Regions from separate parts of the Monashia sp. HAY1-11D genome, predicted to be linked through region 1. Evidence: riboswitches for the same ligand, from Rfam matches in the RefSeq annotation. Region 1 holds a riboswitch; each other region holds the start of a gene.

What was found. Region 1 has a riboswitch for S-adenosylmethionine ahead of metX (homoserine O-acetyltransferase MetX). Riboswitches for the same ligand answer to the same signal wherever they lie in the genome.
Region 2: another riboswitch for S-adenosylmethionine. It lies ahead of AC1VM9_RS15270 (aminotransferase class V-fold PLP-dependent enzyme); the one in region 1 lies ahead of metX (homoserine O-acetyltransferase MetX).
Region 3: another riboswitch for S-adenosylmethionine. It lies ahead of AC1VM9_RS03980 (putative leader peptide); the one in region 1 lies ahead of metX (homoserine O-acetyltransferase MetX).
Region 4: another riboswitch for S-adenosylmethionine. It lies ahead of AC1VM9_RS21020 (bifunctional o-acetylhomoserine/o-acetylserine sulfhydrylase); the one in region 1 lies ahead of metX (homoserine O-acetyltransferase MetX).

The regions. Positions count from the first base shown of each region.
Region 1 is NZ_CP200320.1:4,213,921-4,221,737, forward strand. It holds gene AC1VM9_RS19475 (RNA polymerase sigma factor) at 1-108, opposite strand, end outside; gene AC1VM9_RS19480 (universal stress protein) at 423-821, opposite strand; gene metX (homoserine O-acetyltransferase MetX) at 946-2,181, opposite strand; SAM riboswitch class IV at 2,199-2,313, opposite strand; gene AC1VM9_RS19490 (DUF4192 domain-containing protein) at 2,386-3,537, opposite strand; gene AC1VM9_RS19495 (YkvA family protein) at 3,639-4,388, opposite strand; gene AC1VM9_RS19500 (EcsC family protein) at 4,525-5,217, opposite strand; gene AC1VM9_RS19505 (MalY/PatB family protein) at 5,486-6,634, shown strand; gene AC1VM9_RS19510 (DNA polymerase) at 6,627-7,817, shown strand, end outside.
Region 2 is NZ_CP200320.1:3,305,276-3,313,092, reverse strand. It holds gene rimO (30S ribosomal protein S12 methylthiotransferase RimO) at 1-730, opposite strand, end outside; gene AC1VM9_RS15285 (dipeptidase) at 768-2,039, shown strand; gene AC1VM9_RS15280 (ion channel) at 2,070-2,816, opposite strand; gene AC1VM9_RS15275 (FtsK/SpoIIIE family DNA translocase) at 2,960-5,863, opposite strand; SAM riboswitch class IV at 6,029-6,152, shown strand; gene AC1VM9_RS15270 (aminotransferase class V-fold PLP-dependent enzyme) at 6,192-7,580, shown strand; gene AC1VM9_RS15265 (endonuclease/exonuclease/phosphatase family protein) at 7,751-7,817, opposite strand, start outside.
Region 3 is NZ_CP200320.1:872,065-879,881, reverse strand. It holds gene AC1VM9_RS04010 (hypothetical protein) at 177-389, shown strand; gene AC1VM9_RS04005 (sensor histidine kinase) at 386-871, shown strand; gene AC1VM9_RS04000 (response regulator) at 868-1,563, shown strand; gene AC1VM9_RS03995 (ABC transporter ATP-binding protein) at 1,832-2,599, shown strand; gene AC1VM9_RS03990 (ABC transporter permease) at 2,610-3,371, shown strand; gene AC1VM9_RS03985 (MerR family transcriptional regulator) at 3,442-4,215, shown strand; SAM riboswitch class IV at 4,341-4,453, shown strand; gene AC1VM9_RS03980 (putative leader peptide) at 4,486-4,557, shown strand; gene AC1VM9_RS03975 (ABC transporter substrate-binding protein) at 4,907-5,929, shown strand; gene AC1VM9_RS03970 (ABC transporter ATP-binding protein) at 5,935-6,831, shown strand; partial or broken gene AC1VM9_RS03965 (ABC transporter permease) at 6,831-7,773, shown strand.
Region 4 is NZ_CP200320.1:4,544,729-4,552,545, reverse strand. It holds gene AC1VM9_RS21030 (Na+/H+ antiporter) at 1-1,039, shown strand, start outside; gene AC1VM9_RS21025 (LD-carboxypeptidase) at 1,062-2,105, opposite strand; gene AC1VM9_RS21020 (bifunctional o-acetylhomoserine/o-acetylserine sulfhydrylase) at 2,160-3,506, opposite strand; SAM riboswitch class IV at 3,562-3,680, opposite strand; gene AC1VM9_RS21015 (acyl-CoA dehydrogenase family protein) at 3,884-5,050, shown strand; gene AC1VM9_RS21010 (MarR family winged helix-turn-helix transcriptional regulator) at 5,065-5,547, opposite strand; gene AC1VM9_RS21005 (glycosyltransferase family 2 protein) at 6,044-7,024, shown strand; gene AC1VM9_RS21000 (CDP-glycerol glycerophosphotransferase family protein) at 7,064-7,817, shown strand, end outside.

The DNA of each region.
Region 1 (7,817 bases):
CAGGTCGAGGGCTGCCTCAGCCTGCGCTCGTGCGATCTCGGTGCCGGTGATGCTTCCGTTGGTGCTGCCCTTGACCAGGAGCTGCATGATCGCCTCGTGCTGGAACACCTTGGGCAGGGTCTTCGGGGGTCCAGCGGGTGTTGCCTTCGGCACGGATGCAGTCGCCTTTCATCGCGGGTCTCGTGTGGTGCGGGCCGACGTGAGCACGCGGGCATGCCACATCACAACGAGCGAGAACGGGGGTTCGTGCCGGAAGAGCGTGGCCTGTCGGAGTCGGGTCCCCTCGGACGATCTCGCTGTGTGCCTCTTGCGATCCGGTACTCGGACATTATAAAACGCGCAACGGCGTGCGAGCGAACGGATCGGGCCGCGCGGTGGTGCCGACCCGGTGTGACACGACCCCGCCGGCGGGCGGGGCGGGCTCAGCCGGCCTTGACGGCGAGCACCGGGCAGGACGCGTCGAGCAGGATGCGCTGGGCGTTGGAGCCGAGGATGAGCTTGCCGACGGGGCTGCGGCGACGCAGTCCGATGACGATGAAGTCGGCGTTCTCCGCCTCCGCGACGCTGATGAGGTCCTCGGCCGGGTCGTTGCCCCGGACCAGCTGGCGCACCTCGTGCTCCAGGCCCTTGTCCTCGAGCACGGTCGTGACCCGCTCGAGCTCGGCCTCGAACGCGCTGGCCTCGTCGGCGTCGAAGTCCTTCCCACCCCGGTGGGAGCTGATGACGACGAGCTTGGTCCCCCTCAGGACGCACTCCTCGGCGGCTCGCTTGAGCGCCGCGCGTCCCTCCTTGGTGGCGACGTATCCGACGACGATGGCCACTTCGCGGACCTCCTTGTACGGCAACAACCGGGTGCTCGCACCGTACCCGAAAAGGTGGCCGCGGGCACCGGCACGCGCGCTCGGACGGATCGCGTTGCGCGCCGGGCCTGCCGAGGCGTCGGGGTCAGCGCGGACGCGCGAGGGCCTCGCGGACCACCGAGCCGACCTGCTCCTCCTCGATGAGGAAGCCGTCGTGTCCGTAGGCGGAGGTGATCGAGACGCGCGTCGAGACGGGGAGAGCCGCATGCAGCTCGTCCGACAGCCGCGGGGGGTACAGCCGGTCGGTGTCGACGGACACCACGGTGCAGTCGGCCGTGACGCGCGCCAGCGCCGCCTCGATGCCGCCGCGGTCGCGGCCGACGTCGTGGGAGTTCATCGCCTCGGTGAGCACGACGTAGGAGTTCGCGTCGAAACGGCGGGCGAGCTTGCCGGCGTGGTGGTCCAGGTAGGACTCGACGGCGAAACGCCCTCTGCCGGCGGCGCGTTCGCTGAGGCTGAACGGGTCCTCGCCGAGCTGGGCCTGACGACCGAACCGGTCGTCGAGCTCGGTCTCGGTGCGGTAGGTCACGTGCGCGATGCGCCGGGCGAGGCCCAGGCCGGTGTCGGGACGGTGGTCCGTGTCGTAGTAGTCGCCGCCGGCGTAGTGGGGGTCGCTGCGGATGGCGAGCAGCTGCGGCTGGCACCAGGCGATCTGCTCGGCCGTGGCGTAGGGCGTGGAGGCGAGCACGACACAGCGGTCGACGTCGTCGGGGTGGCTGACGGCCCACTCGAGGGCGCGCATGCCGCCCATCGAACCTCCGACGACCGCGGCAAGCCGCGTGATGCCGAGCTCGGTCAGCAGCGCCCGCTCGGCGGCGACCTGGTCGCGCACGGTCACGTACGGGAAGCGGCTGCCCCAGGGGCGCCCGTCCGGGGCGGGGCTCGCCGGCCCGGTCGAGCCCTGGCAGCCGCCGAGGACGTTGGCGGCGACGACGAACCAGTCCTCGGGGTCCACGGCCTGCCCCGGACCGATGAGGCTGTTCCACCAGCCGGGCGACGGGTGGCCCTCGCCCGCCTCACCGACGACGTGGCTGTCGCCGGTGAGGGCGTGCTCGACGAGGACGACGTTGTCGCGGGCCTCGTTGAGCCGGCCCCACGTCTCGTAGGCGATCCGGACCTCGGGAAGGACGCCCCCGCGCTCGAGCTCGAGGTCACCGACGTCGACGAACTGCCGCCTGCCGACGGGGTCCCCCTCGCGCCAGACGCCGTCGCCGCGTCGGTCGGCCGAGACGTCGGGACGAACGGGCTGCGAGCCGTCGACACCCTGCTGGCGTCGGGCCGGACGGCGCGTGACCTGGCCGGACCGGTGGGTCACAGTCATTCTGGCTGCTCCTCGGGTGTGCGCGCTTGCCGCAGTCCCGTGCCGGTGCGGCCTGGTCCTCACCCGGGGCACCCCACCGCGAAGGAGGGTTGCCGGCCAGCGAGCCGGGGCTTGGCGCTGGCGCTCATGACCTGCCACCACCATACGCGACCGCGTCTCGAGGCGTGGCCCTCGGGTCCACGGGCTGGACGGCTGGAGGGCAGGTCAGGCGCAGCTGCGGGGACGCAGGCCCCAGTCGAGGGACTGCCGCACGAGCTGTGCCAGCCGGTACCGCGGGTCGACCTCGAGGGCACGGTCCACGGCGACGGAGGCGTGGGCGCCGTCGCCGAGCCACCAGGCGTACGCGGCCACCACCGCCAGGACCGGTGCCGCACACGCGGCGGGGGTCGCCCGGCACAGCTCTTCGAGGCGCGCCAGGCGCACTCGCTCGGTCAGCGCGCGGTCCCACCCGCCGCTCCCCTCCAGCATCTCGTCGATGTCCTCCTCGATCTCCTCGTCCACGACCTCCCTCACGTCCCGCGGCAGGCTGTCGTGGGAGGACGTGTCGGCCTCGAGTGCGCGGCGCAACCGGCTGACGAGGTCGCGCGGGCAGGCCTCCAGGGAGAGGGTCCCGGGGCACACCCACGCGACGAGCAGGTCGCGCAGGCGGACGTCGACGAGCGGGCCGAGCAGCGCGGCCAGCGTCGTCGGCGTCGGCTCGGTGCCGAGCCCGCGGCGCACGAGGCGGACCCACGCCCCCAGTGCCTCGTCGACGAGGGCAGCGCGCGCCCGGCGGTCGGCAACGCCGGTCCCGACATCCGAGTGGGCGTGCCGCTCGGCCCACGCCTCGACCGCGGCGAGCCGGTCGTCGTGACGCGGGTCCTGCGTCGGCAGGGGCTCGACGAGCGCTGCGAGCTGCTGGCGCGTGCCCAGCACGACGGTGCCCAGGGCGACGTACTCGGCGACGGCCGGGACGTCGGCCACGTCCGGCAGGGCTCGCCCGGGCGGTGGGCAGCAGGCGCAGTCGAGCCCGAACCAGCGGCCCTCGCGCACGACGAGCCGGTCGCCCACCGGGACGAGCTCAGCCTCGAGCGCGTCGCCCAGGGCGGTGAGCAACGGTGCGGGATCCTCGTCGGCGGCGCCGCCGGCGAACCCGACGAGGACGACGCGGCTCGGCCGCTCGCGCACCAGGGCGGGCAGGATCTGCGCAGCCGCCGCGGCGGCGTCGGGTGGGGCGACGAGGTCCAGCCGGGCCACGAGCCCGAGGCGCCGGCCGTGGAAGCAGGCCACGACGACACTGCGCTCGGGCCTGAAACCGAGGTGGTAGGGCAGGACCGTCAGCAGGTCGGCCGGTCCGGACAGGGAGATCTTCGGCATGCCCGAAGGCTGCCCCCGGCCGGCGCGGAGCGGCACTCCCCCGCCGGCCGCCTGTGGACCGCGCCGCCAGGCGCGGAGGGGGTGTGGACGACGGTGCTGCGTCAGCGCTCGAGGCGCTTGCGGACCGACTCGAGCACGTAGTCGGTGGCCGCCTGGCGGACCCCCTCGGGCAGGCGTACCCCCTCGGATCGACCCGGGCCGGTCGAGCGCGGGCCGTCCGCCGGGCGCTGCGCTCCGAGGCCGCCTGCGGTCGGTGCCCCCGAGGCGCCTGTCGAGCCGGTCAGCCGCCCGACGACACGGCCCGGTGCGGCAGCCCCGGTCACGTCACGGTCGCGGCGTCGACCGTCGGCGACCTGGCCGGCCCAGAGCCGGGCCCGCGCGTCGGCAGGCGTCCCCAGCGCGGTCCCCACGCGGTCGTCCGGTGCGGTCGGGGACTCCGACGCCTGCCCGGGCTGCTCGGCGCGGGTCCGCGGCGTCCGCTCGGCAGCACCCGGGCGTGACGTCCCGGGCCGGTGCAGCCCCTGGCCGATCTCCCAGGCGATGAAGCGGTCGGTCTCCTCGAGGAAGGCCTTGACGACCCAGGTGAGCACCACGGCGTCGTCGGCCACCCCGATGACCGGCAGGATGGCCTCCGGCACGAGGTCCAGCGGTGACGCCACGTAGGCGACCGCCGCCGCGACGAGCGCGAGCCTGCCCAGCGACGTGCCGGCGTACGTGCGGTCGAGCGTGGCCCGGACGAGCCGCGGCACCGCCTGCACGCGCTCGCCGAGCCGGGGCGCGCCCGGGCGGGTCGAGGCGCGCACGACGGACGCGACGGTCGCGGCGAGCTTGAGCCGAGAGGCGGTCTTCATGCCCGCCCCAACGAGCGGCCGGGCAGATGGATTCCCGGCGCCGACGTCGTGTGCGCGGGGACGCCGGCGACGCGTCCGCCGGGATGGAGGACGCGTGCGCGGCCTCGGCCGGGCGTCGGGGCCGTCATCGGTGAGGTCACCGACCGAACGTCGCCACGGGCGGGAACTCCTTGGCGGCCTGCTGGCCGATCCGGCCGAGCATGTACACGTCGACACCGGCGCCGAGGACGCCACCGACGACGGGCACGGCCCGCCCGAGACGGGCGAAGGTGCCCTGACCGATGCGTCCGAGGAGGCGGAAGCCGACGGCCTTGTTGACGACCATGAGCGTCGGCGGGGGCAGACGGTCGAGCGCGAGCATGGACAGCCGGCCCCCGGCCGCGTGGAGGCCGGCCTTCTTCAGCAGGTCGTCGCGGTCGGCGCCGACGAGGGTCAGCAGGATCGCCGAGCGGATCTCGGGCTGGTCGATGTCGTACCCGCGGACCTTCGCGGTCGCGGCGGTCAGGCGCGTGCCGAGCAGGTAGAACTCGAGGAGGTTGGCGGGCAGCGAGACCGGCATCGTGAAGAAGCCGCCGAGGCCCGTGACGAACCCACCTGCGGCGCCGAGCTGCCGGTGGTCGCGAGCGATGATCCGCAGGGCCTGCTCGGCGTCGCCGTGGGCGTCGCGCAGGGCCTTCGCGGCCACCTCGTGGGCGGAGTCGAACGGGCCCTTGCCGTCGATGCCGACGTCGAGGAGCCGCTCGACGAGCCGCGTCGCAGCGCCCGTCAGGCCGCTCTCCGCGGGCAGGGCGGCACGGGAGAGCGCGCCGCCGTCCGCCCCTTCGCCCACCTGCTCGGTCCCTGCGTCCGAGGTCTGCACTGCCCCGCCCCTGTCCCATCCGAACAAGCCCACCGGCCCTCACTCCTCGCACGACGTCGCGTCTGCGGCCGCACCCGGCGACCCCTCCCCCGCCACCGTATGACGACTCGGCGCCGCGGTGCGCGCCAACGCCGCGGCGATCTGCCACGCCCCCCGGACGGACGGCGCACGGTCGGTGGACGGACCCGGACGGACGCGTGGACGCAGCAGCGTGGGCGGCGTCTCGTAGGGTCGACCCATGTCCGGACCGATCCTCGGCGCGTCGCTCGACGACCTGCGCCGCGACCGCACGAGCGTCAAGTGGCGGCGGTACGGGCCCGAGGTCCTGCCGTTGTGGATCGCGGAGATGGACGCCCTGCCCTGTCCCGCCGTCGTCGACGCGGTGAGCGAGGCGATGCGGCGGGGCGACACCGGCTACGCGTGGACCGACGACTACGCCGAGGCCTTCGCCGACCACGCCGAGGCCACGTGGTGCTGGCGGCCCGACCCCGCGACGACGGTCCGCGTCACCGACGTGCTGACCGGGGTCACCCACCTGCTTCGGCTGCTCACCGACCCGGGCGGCCCCGTCGTGCTCACCACACCGGTGTACAACGCCTTCTTCGAGGTGGTCGAGGCCGCCGGACGGCGCGTCGTCGAAGCACCGCTGGGCGAGGGCCACCGGCTCGACCTCGACTCCCTCGCAAGGGCATTCGCCACGGCGACCGACGGTGGGGCGCGGGCCGTCCTGCTGCTGTCGAACCCGCACAACCCGACTGGCACCGTGCACACCGCGGACGAGCTCGCGGCGGTGGCCCGGCTCGCCGACGAGCACGGGGTGCGCGTCCTGTCCGACGAGATCCACGGCGCGCTCGTGTACTCCACGAGCACCTTCACGCCGTACCTGGCCGTTCCCGGCACCGAGAACGGCATCGTGGTGTCGTCGGCCTCCAAGGCCTGGAACCTCGCCGGCCTCAAGGCCGCGGTCATCGCCCCGGGGCCGGACGCCGTGCCCGACGTGCGTCGCCTGCACCCGTTCGTGACGTTCGGGGCCAGCCACCTCGGCGTCGTCGCGCACGTCGCGGCGTGGCGCGACGGACGGCAGTGGCTCGCGCGCCTGCTCGACGAGCTCGACGCCAACCGCACGCTGCTCGCCCGGCTCGTGGCCGAGCGCCTGCCGGGCGCCGAGCTCACGGTGCCGGAGGCCACCTACCTGGCCTGGCTCGACCTGCGCGGGCTCGGCCTCGGCGAGCGGCCCGCGACGCGTCTCGTCGACACGGCGCGCGTCGCCCTGTCCGACGGTCCCCTGTTCGGCACGCCCGGGGCCGGTCACGCCCGGGTCAACTTCGCCACCTCACCCGAGATCCTCACCGAGGCCATCGACCGGATCGCGAGATCCCTTGGCTGACAGCGCCACCCGCGTTCCGGACGAGCACGTGGCGGTCACCCCCGGCGGCCGGAGCCCCCTCGTGGCCCTCGTCGTCGGGCCGTCGGAGGCGGCGCTCGTCGGCGAGGGGGTCGACGAGCGGGTGTCGCTCTCGCACCTCGTGGACCGGGTGGCCGGGCTCACCGCCTCGATGCGGCCCCGGTGGGTCGTCTGGTCGGCATCCTCGACCCTGCGCCCGGTGGTCGACGCGGGGGTGGACGTGCCGCGCACCTGGGACCTCGCGGAGGCCCACCGCATCGTCAACGGCGGCTGGTGGGCCACCCCCGGCCACGTCGTCGCCGGCTGCCGTGGCCTGGACGAGCTCGACGTGCCGCGCCCGCGGGTCGGTCACCTCAGCGGCTTCGACGGCGACCTGTTCGACGTCGTCGCCGGTGACGACCCCTCGCTGTGGACCTCGGACGGCCACCTGCGTCCGGACGCCCTCACGTGGGCCCGCACTCCCGAGCGCGTGCGCGCCCTCGCGGAGCTGGCCCTGGAGTGCCAGCTGTCCCAACAGGCGTCGCTCCGGCGGATCGGTGGTGCGGCCGCAGGGCGACTCGAGCGCACGGTCTGGTCCGAGTCCGCGGCCGCGGTGCTCTGCCTCGAGCTCGAGCGTGACGGCCTGCCCGTCGACCGCCACGTCGCCGAGGAGCTCATCACGGCCTCGGCCGGCCCCCGCCCGGTCGACGACGCCGACGCCGCTCGCATCCGCGCCGACCGCGACCACGACGTCCTGCGCCATGCCCCGGGACGGCCCGGCGCCGACCTGCGCAACCCCGGACAGGTCCGCGAGCTGCTCCTGTCGGTCGGCGTCGACGTGCCGAACACCCGCGCCTTCGTCCTCGAGCCCTACCGCCGGACCCATGCCCTCGTCGACGCGCTGCTGCGCTGGCGCAAGGACGAGCGCATCGCCACGACGTACGGCTACCGGTGGCTCGACGAGCACGTCGGCCCCGACGACCGGCTGCGTGGTGGCTGGACCGCATGCGACGGGGCGGCCGGGCGGATGACCGCCCAGAACGGCCTGCACAACCTGCCCGCTCCCCTGCGCCCGGCTGTCGCCGCGGAGCCGGGGCACGTGTTCGTCCGCGCCGATCTGGGCCAGGTGGAGCCGCGCGTGCTCGCCGTCGTCAGCGCCGACCGCGCGTTCGCGGAGGCGACGCGC
Region 2 (7,817 bases), 910 kb from region 1:
CGAGCCAGCGCGCCTCGGTGACGGCGTCCGTGGGGCGACGGGAGACGAACGCGCCGCGGAACATCGGGATGGCGCAGAAGGAGCAGCGTCGGTCGCAGCCGGAGGCGATCTTGAGCGGCGCCCAGGGGCGGCCGTCGAGCCGGGCGCGTACGACGCGCGGCCCGCTGGCCGGCACGGGGACGGCGTCCTCGGTCGGGAGCGGCTGCGTCGACCCGGCGGGCGCTGACGCAGCAGGGACGGACGCGTCGCCGTGGCCCGGCAGCGCGACCGTCGTGACGCCCGCCTGGCGTGCGACGGGCGACAGCGGCAGGAGGGCACGCCGGTCGCCCGGCGCGTGGCTCTCGACGTGGCCACCCGCGAGCAGGGTGCGCAGGTGCACGCTCATGTCGCGGTAGGAGTCGAAGCCGAGCACCGCGTCGGCCTCGGGCAGCTGGTCGGCCAGCTGCTTGCCGTACCGCTCGGCGAGGCAGCCGACCGCGACGACCTTCTGGGTGCGCCCGTGCTCCTTGAGGTCGCTGGCCTCGAGGAGCGCGTCGATGGAGTCCTTCTTGGCCTGCTCGACGAACCCGCACGTGTTGACGACCGCGACGTCGGCCTGCGACGCGTCGTCGACGAGCCGCCACCCCTCCGCGAGCAGGCGCCCCGCAAGCTCCTCGCTGTCGACCTCGTTGCGGGTGCAGCCGAGGGTCACGAGGGCGACGCTGCGCTCGGTGGGATGGGGAGGGGCCATGCGTCCACTCTAGATGGCGGGGTGTTCAATGTCGGACATGCTCGGAGCCGACGGCCAGCGCCCCACGACCGGCGACCCCGACATCGCCGACACCCCCGACAGCCGCGCCGGGACGCATGAGGAGGCGCTCGCCCGGGCACGTCGGCTGCTCGCCGAGCATCCCCTCCTCGACGGCCACAACGACCTGCCCTGGGCCGCCCGGGAGCTGACGCGGTACGACTTCGAGGCGCTCGACCTGTCGGCTCGGGTGACGAGCACCCGGACCGACATCCCGCGGCTGCGCGAGGGCGGTGTCGGGGCACAGTTCTGGTCCGTCTTCGTGCCGAGCACCCTGCAGGGCGACGCCGCCGTCGTCGCGACCCTCGAGCAGGTTGACGCCGTGCACCGCATGGTGGCCACGTGGCCGGGTGAGCTCGCCCTGGCCCTGACCGCCGACGACGTCGACGCCGCCCGCGCCAGTGGCCACATCGCCTCCCTGCTCGGTGCCGAGGGCGGGCACTCCATCGGCTCGTCCCTCGCGGCCCTGCGCGCCCTCCACACGCTCGGCGTCCGGTACCTGACGCTGACCCACAACGACAACACGCCCTGGGCCGACTCGGCGACCGACGAGCCGGCCGTCGGCGGACTCACCGCCTTCGGCCGCGAGGTGGTCCGCGAGATGAACCGGCTCGGCATGCTCGTCGACCTGAGCCACGTCGCCGCCACGACGATGCGCGCCGCCCTGGCCACCACGGAGGCGCCCGTCGTCTTCAGCCACTCCTCGGCGCTCGCGCTCTGCGACACGCCCCGCAACGTTCCGGACGACGTCCTCGCGACGCTGCCGGCCAACGGCGGGGTCTGCATGGTGACCTTCGTGCCCGAGTTCGTCTCCCCCGACACCGCTGCCTGGCGGGTCGAGGCCGCGGCGGCCGCCGCGGAGGTCGGGGTGGACGCGAAGGACTGGGAGGCGTTCGGCCGCTTCACGGCCACCTGGGTCCGCGAGCACCCCAAGCCGGACGCCACGGTGGCCCAGGTCGCCGACCACGTCGAGCACGTCCGCGAGGTGGCCGGGATCGAGCACGTCGGGATCGGGGGCGACTACGACGGCACGGACACCTTCCCGCTCGGGCTCGAGGACGTCAGCGGCTACCCGACGCTCGTCGCCGAGCTCCTGCAGCGGCGGTGGTCCGAGGACGAGGTGGCCCGGCTGGTGCGTGGCAACGCGCTGCGGGTGCTCCGGGACGCCGAGGCGGTCGCCCGCGACCTGCAGGCGGCTCGCCCGCCCGCCATCGCCACCATCGAGGAGCTCGACGGGCCGCCGGCATCCTGACCCGGCGCGCCGGGTCAGGACGGGCGAGCGTCAGCGGCGGAAGCGGGCGATGGTGAGCCCGACCAGGCGGGCGACGACGAGCGCGACGTAGAGCATCCCGGTGATCTGCTGGAGCAGGACGAACGCGCGCGCGTGCGGCTCCACGGCGTAGATGTCCGACAGGCCCGTCGAGGTCATCGTCGTGATGGACAGGTAGAGCAGCTCGAACCACGTGCGGGTCCCGGGCACGCCGGTCTCGCCGTAGATCGTGAACGAGTGCGGCCAGACGATCTGGATCGCCAGGTAGAGGTACGCGAAGCCCCACGCGACGACGGTGAAGGTCGCCCCGGTGGCGTAGAGCTCGTCGCGGGTCACCCAGTTGTCGGCGAACATGTACCGCAGCAGGCCGTAGCCGGTGTACAGGTAGAAGAGCGCATGCAGCATGCTGCTCCAGAGGGCGACGGCCTGGTTGTCGGGCCAGATCGCCTCGCCGACCGTCAAGAAGACGACCGGGCCACCGAGGAGCAGGGCCACCCACGTCAGCGCCGGCGTCGCCCGCACCGCGCGCACGGCGAGGAAGAGCACGACGAGGCCGATGAGACCGAAGACCGCGCGCGCCGCCTCCTGGACGTCGCCCGACCGCGTCTCGATGAAGGGATAGGCGAGCAGCGCGGCCAGCTGCGCGAAGAGCAGGAGCGCGCACGGCAGGTCGGACAGCTTGCGGCGGAAGCGGTCCCACCGGTTCGGTGGACCGACGCGACGCGGCGTCGACGGCCAGAGCTCGAGCGAGGCACTCACCTCCCGGAGCCTAGTCGCGACGACGTCCCGACGGCGGCAGGCCGCAGTGGGCAGGCGGCAGGCGCGGTCGGCGGGCTCCAGACGCGTCTCGACGCGTTCCGACGCGCCCCGACGCGCCCCGACGTGCCCCGACGCGTCGGCGGTCAGTAGCGCTCGCGGCCGCCGCGGTCGGTCAGCTGCCAGGCGTCCTCCGACTCCTCGTCGTCCTCGTCGACGGTCGGCGTCAGGTCACCGGGCGTCCATGCCGCCGTCGGCACGGCCGTCGTCTCCTCCTCCGCCTGACGCCGCTCGCCGCGCTCGGCGACGATCGCGGCCGTGCGCTGTGGGGCGACGTCGTCCGGCAGGCCGGCCGTCAGGTCCGACGTGTCGAGCTCGACCGGCGGCGGGGCGTAGGGCTGGTCGTCCTCCGGGACGAGGTCCTCGTCGTCGACCGCGACGGCAGCGGGCACGTCCTCACCGCGCAGCAGCGCGAGCGTCTGCGGCAGGTCGTCGGGACGCACGAGCACGTCGCGCGCCTTGGACCCCTCGCTCGGGCCGACGATGCCGCGGGACTCGAGCAGGTCCATGAGCCGGCCGGCCTTGGCGAAGCCAACGCGCAGCTTGCGCTGCAGCATCGAGGTGGACCCGAACTGCGTCGTGATGACGAGCTCGGCAGCCTGGAGCAGGACGTCGAGGTCGTCGCCGATGTCGTCGTCGATCTGCTTCTTGGGCGCCGCGACGGTGACGTCCTCGACGTAGTTCGGCTTGAGCTGGGTCGTGACGAACTTGACGACCTCGTGGATCTCCGACTCGTTGACCCACGCACCCTGCACCCGCATCGGCTTGCTGGCGCCCATCGGCAGGAAGAGGGCGTCGCCCTGGCCGATGAGCTTCTCGGCGCCCGGCTGGTCGAGCACGACGCGCGAGTCCGCGAGCGAGGACGTGGCGAAGGCCATGCGGCTCGGCACGTTGGCCTTGATGAGGCCGGTGACGACGTCGACCGACGGGCGCTGCGTGGCGAGGACGAGGTGGATGCCGGCGGCCCGCGCCAGCTGCGTGATGCGCACGACCGACTCCTCGACGTCGCGCGGGGCGACCATCATGAGGTCGGCGAGCTCGTCGACGACGACGAGCAGGTACGGGTAGGTGGTGATCTGCCGCTCCGAGCCGGGCAGCGGCTTGACCTTGCCGGCCCGGACCGCCTTGTTGAAGTCGTCGACGTGCTTGAACCCGAACGCCGCGAGGTCGTCGTAGCGCTGGTCCATCTCCTTGACGACCCACTGGAGGGCCTCCGCGGCCTTCTTCGGGTTGGTGATGATCGGCGTGATGAGGTGCGGGATGCCTTCGTACGCGGTCAGCTCCACGCGCTTGGGGTCGACGAGGATGAGACGGACCTCCTCCGGCGTCGAGCGCATGAGGATCGAGGTGATCATCGAGTTGACGAAGCTCGACTTGCCCGAGCCGGTGGCGCCGGCCACGAGCAGGTGGGGCATCTTGGCGAGGTTGGCGATGACGTAGGCGCCCTCGACGTCCTTGCCGACGCCCATGACCATGGGGTGCTCGTTGCTGCGCGCGGTCTGGCTGCGCAGGACGTCGCCGAGCGCGACGTTCTCGCGGTCGGTGTTGGGGATCTCGATGCCGATGGCCGACTTGCCGGGGATCGGGCTGAGGATGCGCACGTCGGCCGAGGCGACGGCGTACGCGATGTTCTTGCTCAGCGCTGTGACGCGCTCGACCTTGGTGCCCGAGCCGAGCTCGACCTCGTAGCGGGTCACCGTCGGGCCGCGGGTGAAGCCGGTGACCGCGGCGTCGATGTCGAACTGCTCGAAGACGTTCGTCAGGGACTCGACGACGGCGTCGTTCGTCTCGCTGCGCGTCTTGTGCGGCGACCCCGGCTTGAGCATCGCCTGGTCGGGCAGGCGGTAGGTGATGTCCCCACCGAGGCTCAGCTGCTCGACGCGCGACGGCATCTCGGACATCGGCGGCGGCACGAGCTCGGCCTTGGGTCCGACCTTGCTCGTGTCGGGGGCCCCGTGGGTCTTCGGGTCCGTGGCGTCGATCACCTTCTCGCCGCTCGGTCGCGGTGCGAGGACGCCGGGCGCGGTCGGACGTTTCTCGCCCGGGCGCAGCCGCTTGGTGGGGGCGTCGTCGGCCTCCTTCTGCGCCGCCTGGCGGAAGGCCTCGTCGCCGTCGCGCTCGGACAGGTCGACGGGCTTGCGGCGGGCCCGCTTGAGCGCGGCCGCCGGGGCGTCGGCCTCCGCCCCGTCCCCGGCGTCGGCCCCGTGGGGATGCGTGCCGCGGTCGATGACGAGCGCCTTGAGCTGGCGCAGGCGGGTCGGGACCATGTTGACCGGCGTCGCCGTGATGACAAGCAGGCCGAAGACGCCGAGGAGCACGAGCAGGACGGTCGCCCCGTAGGTGGAGACGGCCGCGGCGAGCGGGCTCGAGGCGAGGAAGCCGATGATGCCCCCGGCGGCGCGCATGCCGTCGGCCCCGTCGGGCGGGTTGGGGATGCCGTCGGCGAGGTGCGACAGGCCGCACGCGGCGAACGTCAGGGTGATCGTGCCGACGACGATGCGGTTGGTCGCGGCCTCGTCCTGGGGGGCGCGGAGCATCCGCAGGCCGAGGGCCAGCAGCACGAGCGGGACGGCGTACGCGACCCGCCCGAAGGTGCCGGCGAAGACGGCGTGGACGACCTGGCCGAACGTGCCCGAGACGCCCCACCACTCGCGGGCCGCGACGACGACGGCGAGGGCGATGAGGGCGAAGCCGATGCCGTCGCGCTTGTGCTCGGGCTCGAGGTCGGCCGCGCTGTGCCCGACCCGGCGCACCGCGCCACCGGCCAGGTGCGAGACGCCCATCCACGTGTTGCGCACCGCGTTGAGGGGGAACGGCAGGCCGCCGCCCCGCGTCTTCGTCGGCCCCTTGGACTGGCCCCTGCGGGCAGCGGCCGGCTTGCGCTGTGCGGGGCGGGTCGAGCGGGCCGCCGGCGGGCGCGACGACGAGCCCTTCGCGCGCGCGGCCGCGGCGGGGCTCGTTCGCTGGCTGGTGGACGGACGTGTCGCCATGGTCGCACCGTACGCCAGCGTCCCTCTCAACTCACGCGTCACACGCGCACCACGACCGATTCGCCGGACCGTGGCCGCGGGCGCGAGTCGGTGCCGTCTCAGATTCCGACACCGTGGGCCCGCTGGGTGGACACCCGGACAGGCCGGCGCCTATGGTCTTCGCCAGGTCAAGAGTGTCAGCGACAAGCCCCGGCTCGCTGGCCAGCAACCCTCCTCCGCGGTGGGGTGCTCCGGGTGACGACCAGGCCGTCCTCGGCTGGTTTCTCCTCGAGGTCGGCAAGCGCGGACCTGCACCGGGTGGGTCCCTGGACTCGCGAGGAGCACTGCCATGTCGGCCCTTCCCACCACGACGACCCTCTGCGGCGGCGGCCCCGCCCCGGTCGTCCGCACCCGAGCCCTCCGCGTCGTCGCCGAGGGCGAGGCCCTGCCGCGTGTCGTCGGCGCGGACCTGCGCGTGCCCACGACCCGGGGCGAGGTGGCCTACGCCAACCTCGACCACGCGGCGTCGACCCCCGCCCTCCAGACCGTGAAGGACGCCGTCGACCGCGCCCTCGAGACGTACTCGTCGGTGCACCGCGGTGCCGGGTTCGCCTCGCGGCTGACGAGCGCCTGGTACGAGCAGGCGCGTGAGGAGGTGGCCCGGTTCGTCGGCGCCCGCGAGGACGACCAGGTCGTCTTCACCCGCACGACCACCGACTCGTGGTCGGTGCTCGCCCACGCCCTGCCGAGCCGCGCCGTGGTCTTCGTCTTCGGCAGCGAGCACCACTCGACGCTGTTGCCCTGGGGCCGTTCGCGCACGGTGCGCCTGCCGATCCCCCAGAGCACCGACGACGCGCTCGACCTGCTCGACGAGGCCCTCGCCGAGCACCCGGGCCGGCACCGCCTCGTGGTGCTGACGGCGGCGTCCAACGTCACCGGTGAGGTGTGGCCGGTGGAGCGCTTCGCCCGTCTCGCCCACGAGCACGGCGCCCGGATCGCCGTCGACGCCGCGCAGCTGTCCGCGCACCGCCGCATCGACCTCGCCGCGTGGGACGCCGACTGGGTGGCCTTCTCCGGCCATAAGACCTACGCCCCCTTCGGTGCCGGCGTGCTCGCCGGGCGTCGTGACTGGCTCGACGCCGGCGCACCCTACCTGCCCGGCGGCGGCGCGACCCGGACGGTCACCGAGACGGCCACGGAGTGGGCCACGGGCCCGGCGCGCCACGAGGGCGGCAGCCCCAACGTCATCGGCGCCATCGCCCTCGCGGCGGCCTGTTCGACGATCGAACGCCACCGCGCCGCCATCGAGGCCCACGAGGAGGCGCTGCTCGAGCGACTGCGCACCGGCCTCGAGGCGGTCCTGGGCGTCGAGGTGCTCTCGATCTTCGGCGACGACCACGACCGGGTCGGTGTCGTCGCCTTCACGGTGTCCGGCTTCGACCCCTCGCTCGTGTCGCAGGTGCTCTCGGTCGAGCACGGCATCGGTGTGCGCGACGGCAAGTTCTGTGCGCACCTGCTCGTCGACGAGCTGCTCGAGGACCCGTGGGGCGAGCGTCCCCAGACCGCGGTGCGCGCCAGCGTCGGGCTCGGCAGCACGGCCGAGGGCGTGGAGCGTCTCGTCTCGGCCGTGGCCGCGCTCGTGGGCGAAGGACCGTCGCGGACGTGGACCCGGACGGCCGCCGGGTGGACGGTCGAGGGCACGGACCCCCGCGACGTCGAGGTCGAGCGCCCCTGGTGAACCGGACCGGGTCTCTCGCCGCCTGACCCCCGTCACCCCGCAACACACCGAACAGCTGCCAGGTGGGTCCGGGAATACCAGGGACCACCTGGCAGCTGCTCGGTGTGTTTGCGATCCCGCGGCGAGACGGGTGGCGGCGGTCGGGCGGGGTCGGGCGGTCCGTCGGGGGGTCAGCGCTCGGCGCGCAGGGCGTAGGACGCCCAGACGGCGGCGTGGTCGGTCCGGTTGACCGCGACC
Region 3 (7,817 bases), 3.3 Mb from region 1:
GGCTCACGTATGAGGCGCTTGTGGCGTCCTTTGCCCGCAGCCCCTGGTCCACGCGGCCGAGCGGCTGGAGGCACCCGAACGGCTTCGCGACGCGCTCCTCGCGGCGCTCGGTCACGACCTGCGCACGCCCCTGGCCTCGGCGCGGGCGGCCGTGAGCAAGCCTGCGCAGCGACGACGTGACGTGGTCGGAGGCCGAGCGGGCCGAGCTGCTCGCGACGGCCGAGGAGTCACTGGGCCGGCTCGGGAGCCTCGTCTCGGACCTGCTGGACCTCTCGCGGCTGCGGGCCGAGGTGCTCAGGGTGGTCCGCCAGCCGCTGTGGCTCGACGAGCTCGTGCCCCCGGCCCTCGACGAGCTCGGGCCCGGGCGGCGAAGGTCGTCATCGCCATGACGGACAACCTGCCACCCGCACTCGGAGATGCGGCGCTGGTCATGCGGGTGCTCGTCAACATCATCGGCAACGCGCTGCGGCACGCCCCCGGCGACGCGGCGCCGCTGGTGAAGGGCGCAGCCCACGGCGACCGGGTCGAGGTCCGCGTCGTCGACCACGGGCCCGGCATTCAAGCTCTGGACCGGGAGCGGGCCTTCAGCGCGTTCCAGCGGCTCGGGGACACCGACAACCGCACCGGGCTCGGCATCGGTCTCGCACTGTCACGGGGGCTCACCGAGGCGATGGACGGCACCCTCGAGCCGGAGGAGACCCCCGGCGGTGGCCCGACGATGGTGCTGCGACTTCCCGCGGCCCAGGGGGTGCCCGAGGCCTCCGACCCCAACCGCGCCGACCGCGCCGACCGCGCCGACGGCGCCGACGGCACAAACCATCACAGCGACGGCAGTGATTCCACCGACGCCGCCCAGGCAGGTGACCGGTGAGACGCGTCCTCGTCGTGGACGACGAGCCACAGCTGCTGCGTGCGCTGCGCATCAACCTCACGGCGCGGGACTACGAGGTCCACGTGGCCGCCTCCGGTGCGGAGGCGCTGCGGGTCGCCGCGGAGGTCGAACCCGACGTCGTCGTGCTCGACCTCGGGCTGCCCGACCTCGACGGCGTCCAGGTGATCGAGGGCCTGCGGGGGTGGACCGACGTGCCCATCATCGTCCTGTCCGGCCGGCAGGGCGGACCCGACAAGGTGGTCGCGCTCGACGCGGGCGCCGACGACTACGTGACGAAGCCCTTCGGCATGGACGAGCTCCTGGCGCGCATCCGCGCGATCACCCGACGGGTCACCGGCGGCGAGCCGCAGGTGGTCCCCGCGACGGTGTTCGGCGACGTCACCGTGGACCTGGCCGCGAAGGTCGTAACCCGGGCGACGGAATCCGGCGAGCCCGAGCGGGTCCGCCTCACGCCGACCGAGTGGGCCCTGCTCGAGGCGTTGGTCCGCAGCCCGGGCAAGCTGCTGTCCCAGCGTCACCTGCTCACGGAGGTCTGGGGCGCGGCCTACGTCAACCAGCCGGCGAACCTACGCCTCTACATGGCGCAGCTGCGCCGCAAGCTCGAGCCCGAGCCGAGCCATCCGCGCTTCCTGCTGACCGAACCGGGCATGGGCTATCGCTTCCAGCCGTGAAGCATCACGACCCTCAGCCGCCCCGGGCGCTCCAGCGGTGACGGTGAGCACGGCGCCCGACGTCATCACTCGCCGCGGGGTCGACGACGGCAGGGGCACAGCCCCAGCACGGTCGGAGTCCGCTCGACCTGGAGAACGGTCGTGAGCGGGTGACCTGGTCGCTTCCTGCGTGGGTCTGGTCGGTGCCGGCCTTGGTCGTCTCCGACGCAGCGCGGCGGGCGAGCAGGGGCTTGACCTTGACGCAGCGTCAAGGTTGGACGCTTGCGTCATGACCACGACACCAGCCATCGAGATCGTCGGACTGACCAAGTCCTACGGCGACCACGCGGTGCTCCGGGGCGTCGATCTGAGCATCCCGTCCGGCACCATCTTCGCGCTGCTCGGCTCCAACGGCGCCGGCAAGACCACCACCGTCAAGATCCTGTCGACCCTGCTCAAGGCGGACTGCGGGACCGCCACCGTCAGCGGGTTCGACGTCGCCACCCAACCGGCGAAGGTCCGCGAGTCGATCAGCCTCACCGGGCAGTTCGCCGCCGTCGACGAGGTCCTCACCGGGCGGGAGAACCTGCTGCTCGTGGCTCAGCTGCGACGACTGGAGGACCCGGGCAGGGTCGCGGACGGTCTGCTGGCGCGGTTCGCGCTGACCGACGCGGGCGGGCGCAGGGTCGCGACCTACTCAGGCGGCATGCGCCGTCGCCTCGACATCGCGATGAGCCTGATCGGCAACCCGCCCGTGCTCTTCCTCGACGAGCCGACGACCGGGCTCGACCCGCAGTCGCGGATCGAGGTGTGGAAGACCGTCCAGCAGCTCGCCGGCCAGGGGACCACGGTGCTGCTCACCACGCAGTACCTCGACGAGGCCGAGCACCTGGCCGACCGGATCGCGATCCTCCACGAGGGCCGGATCATCGCGAACGGCACCCTCGCCGAGCTCAAGCAGCTGCTCCCGCCGGCCACGGTCGAGTACGTCGAGAAGCAGCCGTCCCTCGAAGAGATCTTCCTAGCGGTCGTCGGCCACGGCGATCCCGTCACGTAAGGACCCCGCGATGACCACCCACTTCCTCAGCGACACCTCTGTCCTGCTCAAGCGCTCGCTGCGCCACATCCTGCGCAGCCCGGACACCATCATCACCACCGCTATCACGCCCATTGCCATGCTGTTGCTCTTCGTCTATGTCTTCGGTGGCGCGATCGATGTCGGCGGCGGCAGCTACGTCGACTACCTGCTGCCCGGGATCCTGCTCATCACCGTGGCCTCCGGCATCGCCTACACCGCCTTCCGGCTCTTCACCGATGTCTCGACGGGCATCGTCGAACGCTTCCAGTCGATGCCCATCGCCCGATCGGCGCTGCTGTGGGGCCACGTGCTGACTTCGGTCGTGGCGAACCTCGTCTCGCTCGCGCTCGTCGTGCTCGTCGCGCTGGCGATGGGATTCCGCTCTGGCGCAGGGGTTCTCGCGTGGCTTGCGGTCCTCGGGATCCTGGTCCTGTTCACTCTGGCGCTGACCTGGTTGGCCGTGATTCCCGGGCTGACCGCGAAGTCGGTCGACGGGGTGAGCGGGTTCTCCTACCCGCTGATCTTCCTACCGTTCATCAGCTCGGCGTTCGTGCCCACCTCTGGCATGCCCGGTCCCGTGCGTTGGTTCGCCGAGCACCAGCCGGTCACCTCGATCGTCGACACCATCCGCGGCCTCTACGCCGGGCAGCCGGTCGGCAACGACGCCTGGATAGCCGTCGCCTGGTGCGTCGGCCTGCTGGTTGTCGCCCACACCCTCGCGATGCGCACCTACCGCAGCAAGATCGCCTGACTCGGCGGGAGGCGACGACGGGTGGACACCGCGAAGCGCCATGACACCGCCGCGGCAGGAGAATGACGCCATGCTCACGATCAGCCAGCTCGCGTCGTACGCCGGCGTGACGGTACGCGCGGTACGGCACTACCACGCCAAGGGGCTGCTGCCCGAGCCCGGGCGCGACCAGTCCGGCTACCGGCGCTACGACGCTGCCGCCGTGGTCGAGCTTGTCAAGATCCGCACCCTGGCCGACGCCGGCGTACCTCTGTCGCGCGTGCATGAGCTGCTCACGGCACGGGACGAGGAGTTCGCGATGGCCGTCGAGGACATCGACCGCCGGCTGCGCGCCGAGATCCGCCAGCGCCGACGTCACCGGCAGCAGATCGCCAAGCTCGCGGCCGGCGAGAGCCTCACGCTGCCGCCGGAGGCCGTCGCGTACCTGGACCGGATGCGCCAGCTCGGGTTCCGGGAGCGGCTGATCGAGGTCGAGCGCGACAGCTGGATCCTGATCGCCGGCCAGATGCCGGATGCCGTGCCGGCCCTCATGGCCATCAAGCACGCCCAGATCGAACACGACGGGCTGCGTCGGCTGTATCTCGACATCGGAGACCTCGCCGACTGCGGGCCGGACGACCCGCGGCTGCCCGCGCTCGCAGACCGGGTCGCCGCCTTCATCGAGGCCGCGGCAGCCGAGGCCGTGGGCATCGAGGACGAACATCCCGTCAGCGAGGACCTGGTCGCCCTGTTGGACGCGGCGTTCGTCGAGTCCTTCCCGTGCGCGAACCACCTGCTGGAGCTCCTCGAGGAGCGCGGCTGGACGGGCTGGACCAACATCCGGCGCATGCACCCCGCGGTCTGACCCCCCCGCGGCATCGTCCGTCGACACCCGTCTTGCCGCGACCAGCGGGGACGCGTGTCTCGGCATGAGAGACCTTTTCCTATGGAACTGGTAGGTCTTGGCGTTGTCCCGCTACTGTCAGGACAGGTCACGAGATCCAGTGCCAAGCCCCGGCTCGCTGGACGGCAACCCTTCCTCGCGATGGGGTGCCCCGGGTGATGACACGGCGGCCGCCGACCGGTGGTCGCAAGCGCGAGGCTTCCTGCCTCACGTCTCTTCCGAGGACGACTCATGAACCACATGCTCACCGGCCGACGCCACGTCGACCTGCGGCGCGTGAGCAGCGCCCTCTGTCCCGCCTGAGCAAGTCCCCCGAAACGCGGCTGCGCGACGCCACGAGGATGTCCTGCTGCCCGCCATCGCCGCATCGCGTCTTCGCGCAGCGACTCGCGGACATGCCTGAACGACGTCGATCCGCGGCCGCCCGCGGACGCGCCTACAGGCTTTCCGCAGCCGGCCTGCTGACCACCTGCAGCTGACGCGGAACACCCGCCTGCTCCCGGAGTCCCGGTACGGCACTCGCCTCGGCATGCCCTCCCGGCGCGCGGATCATCACGGCTGCCCTTCTGATCCAGCCGCCGGGACCAGCCCTGCCTCCGCGTGACCCGCCGACGCCACTTGCCCGTCCATTCCCGCAGAAAGAAGCACCGACATGAAGAAGTTCCCCACACGGATCCTCGCCCTTCCTGCCGTGACCCTCCTCGTTGCCGGACTGGCCTCGGCCTGCTCCTCCGCCTCCGGGGCCGAGCAGAAGGACTCGGGCCCCGTCACGCTGCGCTACCAGGGATGGGCCAACTCCGTCACCCTCCCCGAGCTCGCCGAGGACCTCGGCTACTTCAAGGTCGTCAAGCTCAACTGGGTGGGCAACACCATCAGCGGCCCCCAGGACATCCAGTCCGCGGCGACGAACCAGACCGACTACGGCGGCGCCTTCGCCGGCGCGGTCGTCAAGCTGATCACGGCCGGCGCACCGGTCAAGGCCGTCATCAACTACTACGGCGAGGACGCGAAGACTTTCAACGGCTTCTACGTCAGGGCCGACAGCCCCATCCGGACGGCACGGGACCTCATCGGCAAGAAGATCGCCGTCAACACGCTCGGCGCGCACAGCGAGGCCGTCATCAACACCTGGCTGCAGAAGAACGGCCTCACACCCGACGAGATCAAGCAGGTACAGCTCGTCGTCGTGCCACCGAACGACACCGAGCAGGCCCTGCGTCGGGGTCAGGTCGACGTCGGGACGCTCGGTGGTGTCCTGCAGGACCACGCCGTCGCAGCGGGCGGACTGCGCCGCCTGTTCAGCGACTACGAGCTCTTCGGCGCCTTCAACGGCGGCCAGTACGTCCTACGCGACGAGTTCATCAAGGACCACCCGGACGCCGCCAAGGACTTCGTCACCGGCGTCGCCAAGGCGATCGAGTGGGAGCGCACCACCCCGCGTGAGCAGGTCATCGCCCGGTTCACCAAGATCATCGAGCAGCGCGGCCGCCACGAGAACACCGACAACCTCAAGTACTGGAAGAGCGTCGCGGTGACCGACCGCGGCATCATCTCCGATACCGACTTCACCCGCTGGGGCAGCTGGCTGCAGGAGAAGGGCTTCCTCAGCGGCAAGAAGCTCGACCCCGCCAGCTACTACACGAACGAGCTCAACGGGCTCGCGAAGGCCGGGTGAGCTCGGTGAGCACCCAACAACACCAGGGAAACCCGCCCACTCCCCGCATCTGCCTGCGGGGCGTCACCAAGGACTTCCAGGTCCGCCCAACCAAGGACACCCCGTCCGGCCGCGTGCTCCGTGCACTGGAGGACATCACTCTCGACGTGTCGGCGGGCGAGCTGCTCACCCTCGTGGGCCCGAGCGGGTCGGGCAAGACAACGCTCCTCGACATTCTCGGCGGGCTGAGCGAACCCACCGCGGGCGAGGTCCTCGTCGACGGCAGGCCCGTCGCCGGGCCGGGCCTGGACCGGGGCATCGTGTTCCAGCAGTACGCGCTCTTCCCGTGGCGCACCGCGCTCGGCAACGTCGCCTTCGGGTTGGAGGGGCCACAGTTCCGCCGGCAGGGGCTCGGCAAGAAGGAGCGCCTGGATCGCGCGCGCGAGTACCTCGCCCTCGTGGGTCTCGGCGGGTTCGAGGAGCGTTACCCGCACGAGCTGTCCGGCGGCATGAAGCAACGGGTCGCCATCGCACGCAGCCTCGCCTACGAGCCCGGGATCCTGCTCATGGACGAGCCGTTCGCGGCGCTGGACGCCCAGACCCGTGAGCAGCTCCAGGACGAGCTGTTGCGGATCTGGGGTGCCACGGGAACGACGGCCGTGTTCATCACGCACGGCATCGAGGAGGCGGTCTACCTCGGCCAGCGGGTCGCGGTGCTCAGCTCGCGGCCGGGTCGGCTCAAGGCGGTCGTCGACGTCGACCTCGGCGACCGCACCCTGGGCGCCGAGCGCGACCTGCGCTCCGCGCCTGAGTTCGTCGCCTACCGGCACCGCCTCTGGGAGCTGCTGCACGACGAGGTGGCCAGCGCCCAGCGAGCCGGCCACCAGAAGATCCAGCCCGACGGCACCGAGAGGGCAGCCTGATGACCACGACCCACACCATCGACTCCCTCCCCGCCACCGACGCCATCGACGCTGCCCCGCCCCCCGAGGGCCCCGGCGCCCTGAACCCGGACGGCGAACCGGCTCGCGGCGACGGCGCGAGCGCGGCCGCGCCCCGCCCCCGGGGATACAGGCGTCGGCTCTCGAGGATCCTGCGCGCCGCCAAGGTGGCCCTATGGCGGTCCGCGGCGATCCTCGTGTTCCTGCTCGCGTGGGCTCGTGCCACAGTTCCTCCTCGGTGAGGACACCCGCGTGTTCCTCCCGCCGCTGCACGACGTGCTCCGAGCCCTGCTCGACGCCATCTCGAGTGGGGAGCTGTGGGACCACCTGTCGGCCAGCCTGACCCGGTCGGTCACGGGCTTCAGCATCGCCGTCACGGCCGGCATCGCCCTGGGCCTCGCGCTCGCGTGGTACCGCAAACTGGCGTCGTTCCTCACACCCCTGCTCGAGCTGTTCCGCAACACCGCCGCGCTCGCCCTGCTCCCGGTGTTCGTCCTGCTCCTCGGCATCGGCGAAACGTCCAAGATCGCGATCGTCGCCTACGCGAGCTTCTTCCCCGTGCTGCTCAACACCATCGCAGGTGCCACCACGGTCGACCCGCTGCTGATCCGAGCCGCCCGCTCCCTGGGGCTCTCGCAGGTGCGCCTCTTCCAGAAGGTGATCCTGCCCTCGGCCGTCCCGACCATCTTCACCGGCATCCGGATGGGAGGCACCGCCTCGATCCTCGTGCTCATCGCCGCCGAGATGGTCGGAGCCAAGGCCGGACTGGGGTTCCAGATCGTCAACGCCCAGAGCAGCTTCCTCATCCCACAGATGTACGCCGGGATCCTCACCGTCTCCCTGCTCGGGCTCGCCGTCAACGTCGGCCTGGTCCGCCTCGAGGCGCACTTCTCCAAGTGGCGCACCTTCGCGCCCAGCCGCTGAGCACCCCAGTCGAACAGACGACCCACCCGAACACCGCCACCCGA
Region 4 (7,817 bases), 330 kb from region 1:
GTTCCTCCTCATCGGCCTGCAGGTCTCGTACGTGGTCGAGAAGGTGCGCGCGTCGTCGCTGTCGTGGGGCACCATCGCGCTCGCCGCCTTCGGCACGCTCGTCGTGGTCCTGCTCGCCCGGCCGGTCTGGGTGTTCCCGTTCCGGTGGTTCAAGTCCAGCGTGCTCCGCCTCGAGGCGCCGTCGCCGTGGTCGCACTCGGCGGTGCTGTCGTGGGCCGGCATGCGTGGCGTCGTGACGCTCGCGGCCGCGCTGCTCCTGCCGGACCAGACGCCGCACCGCGACGTCCTCGTCCTCGTCGCCGTCGTCGTCACGGTGGGGACGCTGCTCGTCCAGGGCACGACCCTGCCGCGCCTCGCGCGTCGGCTCGGGGTGCGCGGCCCCGACCCGCGTGAGGACGCCCTCCAGGCCGCGACCGTGCTCCAGGCCGCGACGCGGGCCGGGCTGGAGGCCCTCGACGCGATGCCCGACGTCGACGACGCGACGCGGACGACGCTGCGGGACCGCGCCGACGACCGGCTCAACCAGATGTGGGAGCGCCTCGGTCCGAGGGGCGCCGACGTCGACGAGACGCCGAGCGAGCGCTACGTCCGTGCCCGCATGACGATGCTGCAGGCCGAGCGCGGCGAGGTGCTGCGGCTGCGTGACGAGGGTCGGGCCGACCAGACCGTGCTCCGCGTCGTCCTCGGGGCCCTCGACCTCGAGGAGACGATGCTGGACCGCATCGACGACCAGCAGGAACGACTGGCAGAGAGCGAGATGTTGCCCGTGGAGACCCTCGAGAGCCCGTGCGAGCACCTGGAGGACACCGACTCGTGCGCCGAGCCGCGCACGCCCGAGGGCTGCGAGGAGTGCCTCCGCGCCGGCACGACGTGGGTGCACCTGCGCCTGTGCCTGCAGTGCGGTCACGTCGGCTGCTGCGACTCCTCGGAGTTCAAGCACGCGACGGCGCACTTCCACGACGTCGGACACCCGGTCATCCGCTCCATCGAGCCGGGTGAGACGTGGCGCTGGTGCTACCTCGACGAGGTCGTCGGCTAGCCAGCCGCGGAGTCGCGCGTCGTCAGTCGAGGCGCTGCACGACCGTGTGCGTGCCGGCTGCCGGGTCGTGCTCGACGGACGTCGTGGCGCCCTGCACGAGCGCGAGGAACGGCGCGACGTGCCCGCACTCGACGTCGGCCAGGATCGGCACGCCGAGCATGCCGAGGGCGTCGCTGACGGCGTCGTGCTGGGTGAACCCGCCCGGCTCCGGGGCGTTGGTGCGGGACACGAGGATGCCGGTGGCCGCGTCGAAGAAGCCGCGCAACCGCATGGCGTGAAGGGCACGGCAGACGTCGTACGAGGGCCACTCGGCGATGTCGAGCAGGACGACGAGGCCCTCCGGGGCGTGCCGTGCGGCAAAGGTGCTCGTGTCGCCGTAGGTGCTGCCGGCGAGGAAGCTGATCGTCTCGACGCAGCCACCGACGAGCCGCCCCGAGAAGCCCGCGGGCTCACCCTCGTGCCCCGGGTCGATGCGGGTCCACGTACCGCGTCCGTCGAGGGTCATCCGCGAGACCGTCGGGTCGGCGGCGTAGTCGTCCCAGCCGCCGGAGCGGAACCGCCCGGGGGAGCGCTGCACCAGCTCTTCGCCGGCTGAGGCCGACGCGACGTCGACCCAGTGCAGGATGCCGTCGGGCAGGACGTACGGGGTGTCCATGAGGTTCTGCCCGTGGATCGTGGCCAGGCCGGTGGTGAGGGTGAGCGGGGTCAGCCACGTCGAGGTGTCGGAGAAGCCGACGCACCACGTCGGCTCGGCGGACGAGACGGCGTCCAGGTCGAGCAGGTCGAGCAGGTCGATGCCGGTCTCACCACCCCAGGGCGGCACCACGGCCCTGATCGTGGGGTCGGTGAGCATCGACATGAGCTCGGCCGCGCGTGCCTCACGCGGCCCGCTGACGTGACTCGTTGCGTGGTTGAGCTCGCCCACCACCACGTCGAACCCGCGGTCGCGCAGGCACCGGACGGCATGGGTGAACCGACCCCACAGGCGGTCCTGGACGCCCGAGCTCGGCGAGGTGACACCGACCCGGTCGCCGGGACGCAGGGGAGCGGGGTAGCGGATCGGCATGGCCGACATGCTGCCAGCCGTGCCGACCCGCCACACCCCGGCTTCCGCCGGTGCTCAGGGCTTCGCGGCCGCGAAACCCTGCTCGAGGTCGGCGAGGATGTCGTCGATGTGCTCGATGCCCACGGCGAGGCGAACGAGACCCGGCGTGACGCCCGCCGCGAGGCGGTCCTCCTCGGGGCCCTGCGAATGGGTCGTCGAGGCGGGGTGGATGACCAGGGACCGCACGTCGCCGATGTTCGCGACGTGGCTGTGCAGGGTCAGCGCCTCGACGAACCTCTTGCCGGCATCGAGACCACCGGCGATCTCGAACGAGAGCACCGCGCCCGCGCCACGGGGCGCGTACTTCTGCGCCGTGGCGTGGGAGGGGCTGTCCGGCAGCGACGCCCACACGACCCGCTCCACCTGGGGGTGACCCTGCAGGTAGGCAGCGACCCTGGTGGCGTTCGCGAGGTGGCGCTCGATGCGCAGCGACAGCGTCTCGAGGCCCTGGGCGATGAGGAACGCGTTGAACGGTGCCGCGGCCGGCCCGAGGTCCCGCAGCAGCTGCACACGCGCCTTGAGGATGTAGGCGAGGTTGGCCCCGAGCGGGCTGCCGACGCCGAGGTCCCGGGCGAAGACGAGGCCGTGGTAGCTCTCCTCGGGGGTGTTGTAGTTCGGGAACCGCTCCGGGTCGGCGCCGTAGTCGAACCGGCCCGCGTCGACGATGACGCCGGCGATGGACGTGCCGTGACCGCCGAGGTACTTCGTCGCGGAGTGGACGACGACGTCGGCGCCCCACTCGATCGGGCGGATGACGTACGGGGTCGCGATGGTGTTGTCCACGACGAGGGGGACGCCGTGCTCGTGCGCGACCGCCGCGACCGCCTCGATGTCGAGCACCTCGGCCTTCGGGTTGGCGATCGTCTCGCCGAAGAACGCCTTCGTGTTCGGCCGCACGGCGGCACGCCACGCGTCGACCGAGCTGGGGTCCTCGACGAAGCTCACCTCGATGCCGAGCTTGCGGAACGTGAACCTCAGCAGGTTGACGGTGCCGCCGTAGAGGCTCGGCGAGGCGACGATGTGGTCACCGGCCTCGGCGATGTTGAGCAGGGCCAGGGTGGTGGCCGACTGTCCCGAGGCGACGAGGAGGGCCCCGACACCGCCCTCGAGTGCGGCGATGCGTTGCTCCACGACATCCGTCGTCGGGTTCATGATCCGCGTGTAGATGTTGCCGAACTCCTTGAGCCCGAACAGGTTCGCCGCGTGGTCGGTGTCGTCGAAGACGTAGCTCGTCGTCTGGTAGATCGGCAGGGCGCGCGCACCGGTCGCGCTGTCGGCGCTCTGTCCGGCATGGATCTGCTTGGTCTCGAAGGACCAGTTCGGCTCGGTCATCGTGGTCTGCTCTTCCTGGTTCGGGTCGATGACCGGTCGTCGTCCCGACGGCCCGGCGCACCGACGGCTCGGTGCGGGGAGAGGGTCTCCGCGCTTGCCCGCGCCGGCTGTCGACGTCGGGCCAGGTCCTCACCCGGGGCACCCCGCCGCGGTTGGGAGGGTTGCCGGCCAGCGAGCCGGGGCTTGGCGCTGGCGCTCATGACCTGCCCGCAGTGTAGACAGCGGCGTCCGAGGAGTGGGAGCCGGTGTCCGAGGGGTGGCGGCCACCTCCCGCGGAAGCCGCGCCGTGGCGCGGTACTGGCGGCGTCGGGGCCGCTTCCGCGTCGGAAAGTGCGCCGCGGCGCGGTACTCGTGGCGTCGATCACGAGGACGTCCTACTAATCCGAACCCGTGAGTAGGATCAGGCCGTGAGCACGAACGCCGACTTCGACCTGTACCGCACCAGCGAGGACCACGAGGCGCTGCGGGAGGCCGTACGCGCCGTGGCCGAGGACAAGATCGCGCCCTTCGCGGCGGCGGTCGACGCGGAGGCCCGCTACCCGCAGGAGGCGCACGACGCCCTCGTGGCCTCGGACTTCTTCGCCCCCCACGTGCCGGAGGAGTACGACGGCGTCGGCGCCGACGCGCTCGCGACGTGCATCGTCATCGAGGAGGTCGCCCGCGTCGACGCGTCCGCCTCGCTCATCCCCGCCGTCAACAAGCTCGGCTCGCTCCCGCTCATCCTCGACGGCAGCGACGAGCTCAAGGGACGCTACCTCCCGCCCCTGGCCCAGGGCCGGACGACGTTCTCGTACGGGCTCTCCGAGCGCGAGGCCGGCTCGGACACCGCGTCCATGAAGTGCCGCGCCCGGCAGGACGGCGACGGCTGGGTGCTCAACGGCCAGAAGTCGTGGATCACGAATGCCGGTGTGTCCGAGTACTACACGGTCCTCGCCGTCACCGACCCCGACGGTCCCCGGGGTGGCAACGTCACGGCCTTCGTCGTCGAGAAGTCCGACCCGGGGTTCACCTTCGGCGAGAAGGAGCGCAAGCTCGGCATCAAGGGCAGCCCGACCCGCGAGCTGCACTTCGACGACGTCCGGATCCCCGGTGACCGCGTCGTCGGCCAGGTCGGTGACGGCCTCAAGATCGCGCTGCGCACCCTCGACCACACGCGCGTCACCATCGGCGCGCAGGCCGTCGGCATCGCCCAGGGGGCGCTCGACGTCGCGCTGGCCTACGTCAAGGACCGCAAGCAGTTCGGCAAGCACATCGCCGACTTCCAGGGGATCCAGTTCATGCTCGCCGACATGGCGATGGAGCTCGAGGCCGCGCGCCAGATGGTCTATGTCGCGGCGGCCAAGTCCGAACGCGGTGACAAGGACCTCTCGTTCTTCGGGGCAGCGGCCAAGTGCTACGCGTCGGACGTCGCGATGAAGGTGACGACCGACGCCGTGCAGCTGCTCGGGGGAGCCGGCTACACCCAGGACTTCCCGCTCGAGCGGATGATGCGCGACGCCAAGATCACCCAGATCTACGAGGGCACCAACCAGGTCCAGCGCATCGTCATGGCACGCCAGCTGCTCAAGGGCTGACCGGGCGACGAGGCTCAGTGCCGGCGCCGGTTCCCGCGGGTGCTCGAGCTGGAGGCGTGGATGTCGGCCGCGACGCCCCGCAGCGCCTCGGTGATGGTCGTGAGGACCTCCGTGACATGCGGCAGGCTCGCCGGGTCGAGCGTGTCGAAGGTGTGCGGCACCCAGTCGTGCACCTGCCCGAGCCGGCGCAGGTCGGCCTCGGGGATGCGCACCGTGCTCCGACGCCGGTCGGCCGGGTCGGCCACCCGCTCGACGAGGTGGCGGCGTTCGAGCCGGTCGACGAGCGTGGTCGTCGAGCTCGTCGTGAGTCCCAGGGCCTGGGACAGCTCGGTCTGGCCCATCGACCCGCGGGCCAGCAGGTAGCTGATGGCGCGGCTCTCGTTGACGGTGAGGTCGAGGTGCTCGGCCGCGGCGAGGCGGTAGCGCTCGCCGGCGAGGATGAGCTCGCGCAGGGCGGCGGTCGCCGCAGCCCGGTCGGCGGCACGGGTGGGGGTCATGGTCCCAAACCTACCGAGTCGCGGATCGGCGGCGGAGCAGGCCGACCGCCACGTGACGCGATGGTCGAACTGCTTGATGATCGCGCGACCCCGCCGTATGGTGGTCGTGCACCGCCGGGGGCGGCGCGGCCGTTCGCGGCTGCGACGCCCTTGGACACGAGGTCAAACAGCGTGCCCGTGTCCGCGGCGCTGCGTCGTCACCGGGGGTCCGAGTGGCGGGCGCCGCCGCCCCTCCCCGGAGGCGGCGCCCCACTCCCCGCGAGCGCCGCGAGCACGCTCGAGTGCGAAGGCCCGCTCCCGCGGCGGCACCGGGCCCGGTCGGGTCGTGGTGGGCCCGGGAGGCCCGGCGGCCGGCGCGTCCTCGTGGCTCGGGCGCCCCGCGGTCGACTCCCGACCCTCCAGTAGGCTGGTCGCCGCTCGCGCCCCGGGCAGCGGGCGGTACACGGGAGCCGCGACCGGGCCCCGGGACGACGAGCAGAGGACGAGGAACACCAGCGTGGACGCGTCGACGCAGCTGACCCCGCCGGTCAGCGTCATCATGCCGCTGCTCAACGAGGAGCGGCACCTGCGCGACGCCGTCGCGATGATCCTCACCCAGGACTACGCCGGCCCCATCGAGGTCGTCCTCGCACTCGGCCCGTCGACCGACGGCACGGACGCGGTCGCCGAGGCGCTGGCCGCGGAGGACCCGCGGGTCCGTCTCGTGCGCAACCCGAGCGGGCGCACCCCGGACGGCCTCAACGCCGCGATCGGTGCCTCGACCGGCGCGGTGATCGTGCGCGTCGACGGGCACGCCGAGATCCCCGACGACTACGTCTCGCGCGCCGTCCGCGAGCTGCACCGGGTCGGCGCCGACAACGTCGGCGGCGTCATGGACGCGCGCGGCACCACCGACTTCGAGCGCGCGGTCGCGTGCGCGATGCGCAGCCCCCTCGGCGTCGGTGCGTCCCGCTTCCACACCGGCGGCGAGGCCGGCGAGGCCGACACCGTGTACCTCGGTGTCTTCCGCCGCGAGGCGCTCGAGCGCGTCGGTGGCTACGACCCGCACTTCTCCCGCGCGCAGGACTGGGAGATGAACCACCGCATCCGCGAGACCGGCGGACGGGTGTGGTTCACCCCCGAGCTCAAGGTCACCTACCGGCCGCGGGCGTCCGTGAGCGCCCTCGCGAGGCAGTACTTCCACTACGGACGCTGGCGCCGTGTCGTCGCCCGCTACCACGAGGGCACCATCAACCCGCGCTACCTCGCGCCGCCGACGATGGTCGGGGTCACGACGGTCGCGACAGTCCTCGGCTTCTTCTGGCACCCGGCCTGGGCCGTGCCCGCCGCCTACGTCGCCGGCGTCACCGCGGGCGGCCTCGCCATCTCCGGCGGCGAGTCGGCCCGCACGCGGGCGAGCCTGCCGGTCGTGCTCGCGACGATGCACTGGGCGTGGGGCATAGGGTTCCTCACGAGCCCGCGGCGCCTGACGCGCTGAACCCGCCCGACACCGCTGCCACGAAGGACACCGACACCGATGGACAACGCCAAGCAGGCGGCCACTCTCGTCCGGGACGCCGTCCGGCGACAGCTCGCCAAGCGACGCCTTGCGCGCCGCCTCGCCCGTGAGGGGCTGCAGCCGGGCAGCGAGGCCCCGTTCCGCTGCGCCGTGTACTTCTCCGACGAGCCGGTCAACCTCTACCAGATCCGCCAGTGGTACGCGCCGCTGCAGGAGCTGGCGCGCACCGAGCCGGTCGTCGTCATCTCGCGGATGCCCGAGACGACCATCCTGCTCCTCGACGAGTGTCCCCTCCCGGTCCTGCACGCCCCGCGGGTCACCGACATCGAGGCGTTCATGGCCGGGCACGAGATCGGCCTGGTCCTCTACGTCAACCAGAACGTCCGCAACTTCCAGATGCTGCGCTTCGCGACGCCGGCGCACGTCTTCGTCAGCCACGGCGAGAGCGACAAGTCCTACATGGCGAGCAACCAGCTCAAGGCCTACGACCGCGTCTTCATCGCGGGCCAGGCGGCTGCCGAGCGGCTCACCGGAGCCCTGGTCGAGTTCGACGTGGCCGCACGCGCCGTCGAGATCGGCCGCCCCCAGAACGACACCACCTATCCGTCCCCGCACCTGCCGGCCGACGGGCGCACCACCGTGCTCTACGCGCCGACGTGGGAGGGCGACCGCCCGAGCATGGCCTACGGCTCCATCGACACCCACGGCGAGGCGATCCTCACCGCGCTGCTCGCCGACGCGCGCTTCCGCGTCGTCTACCGGCCGCACCCGC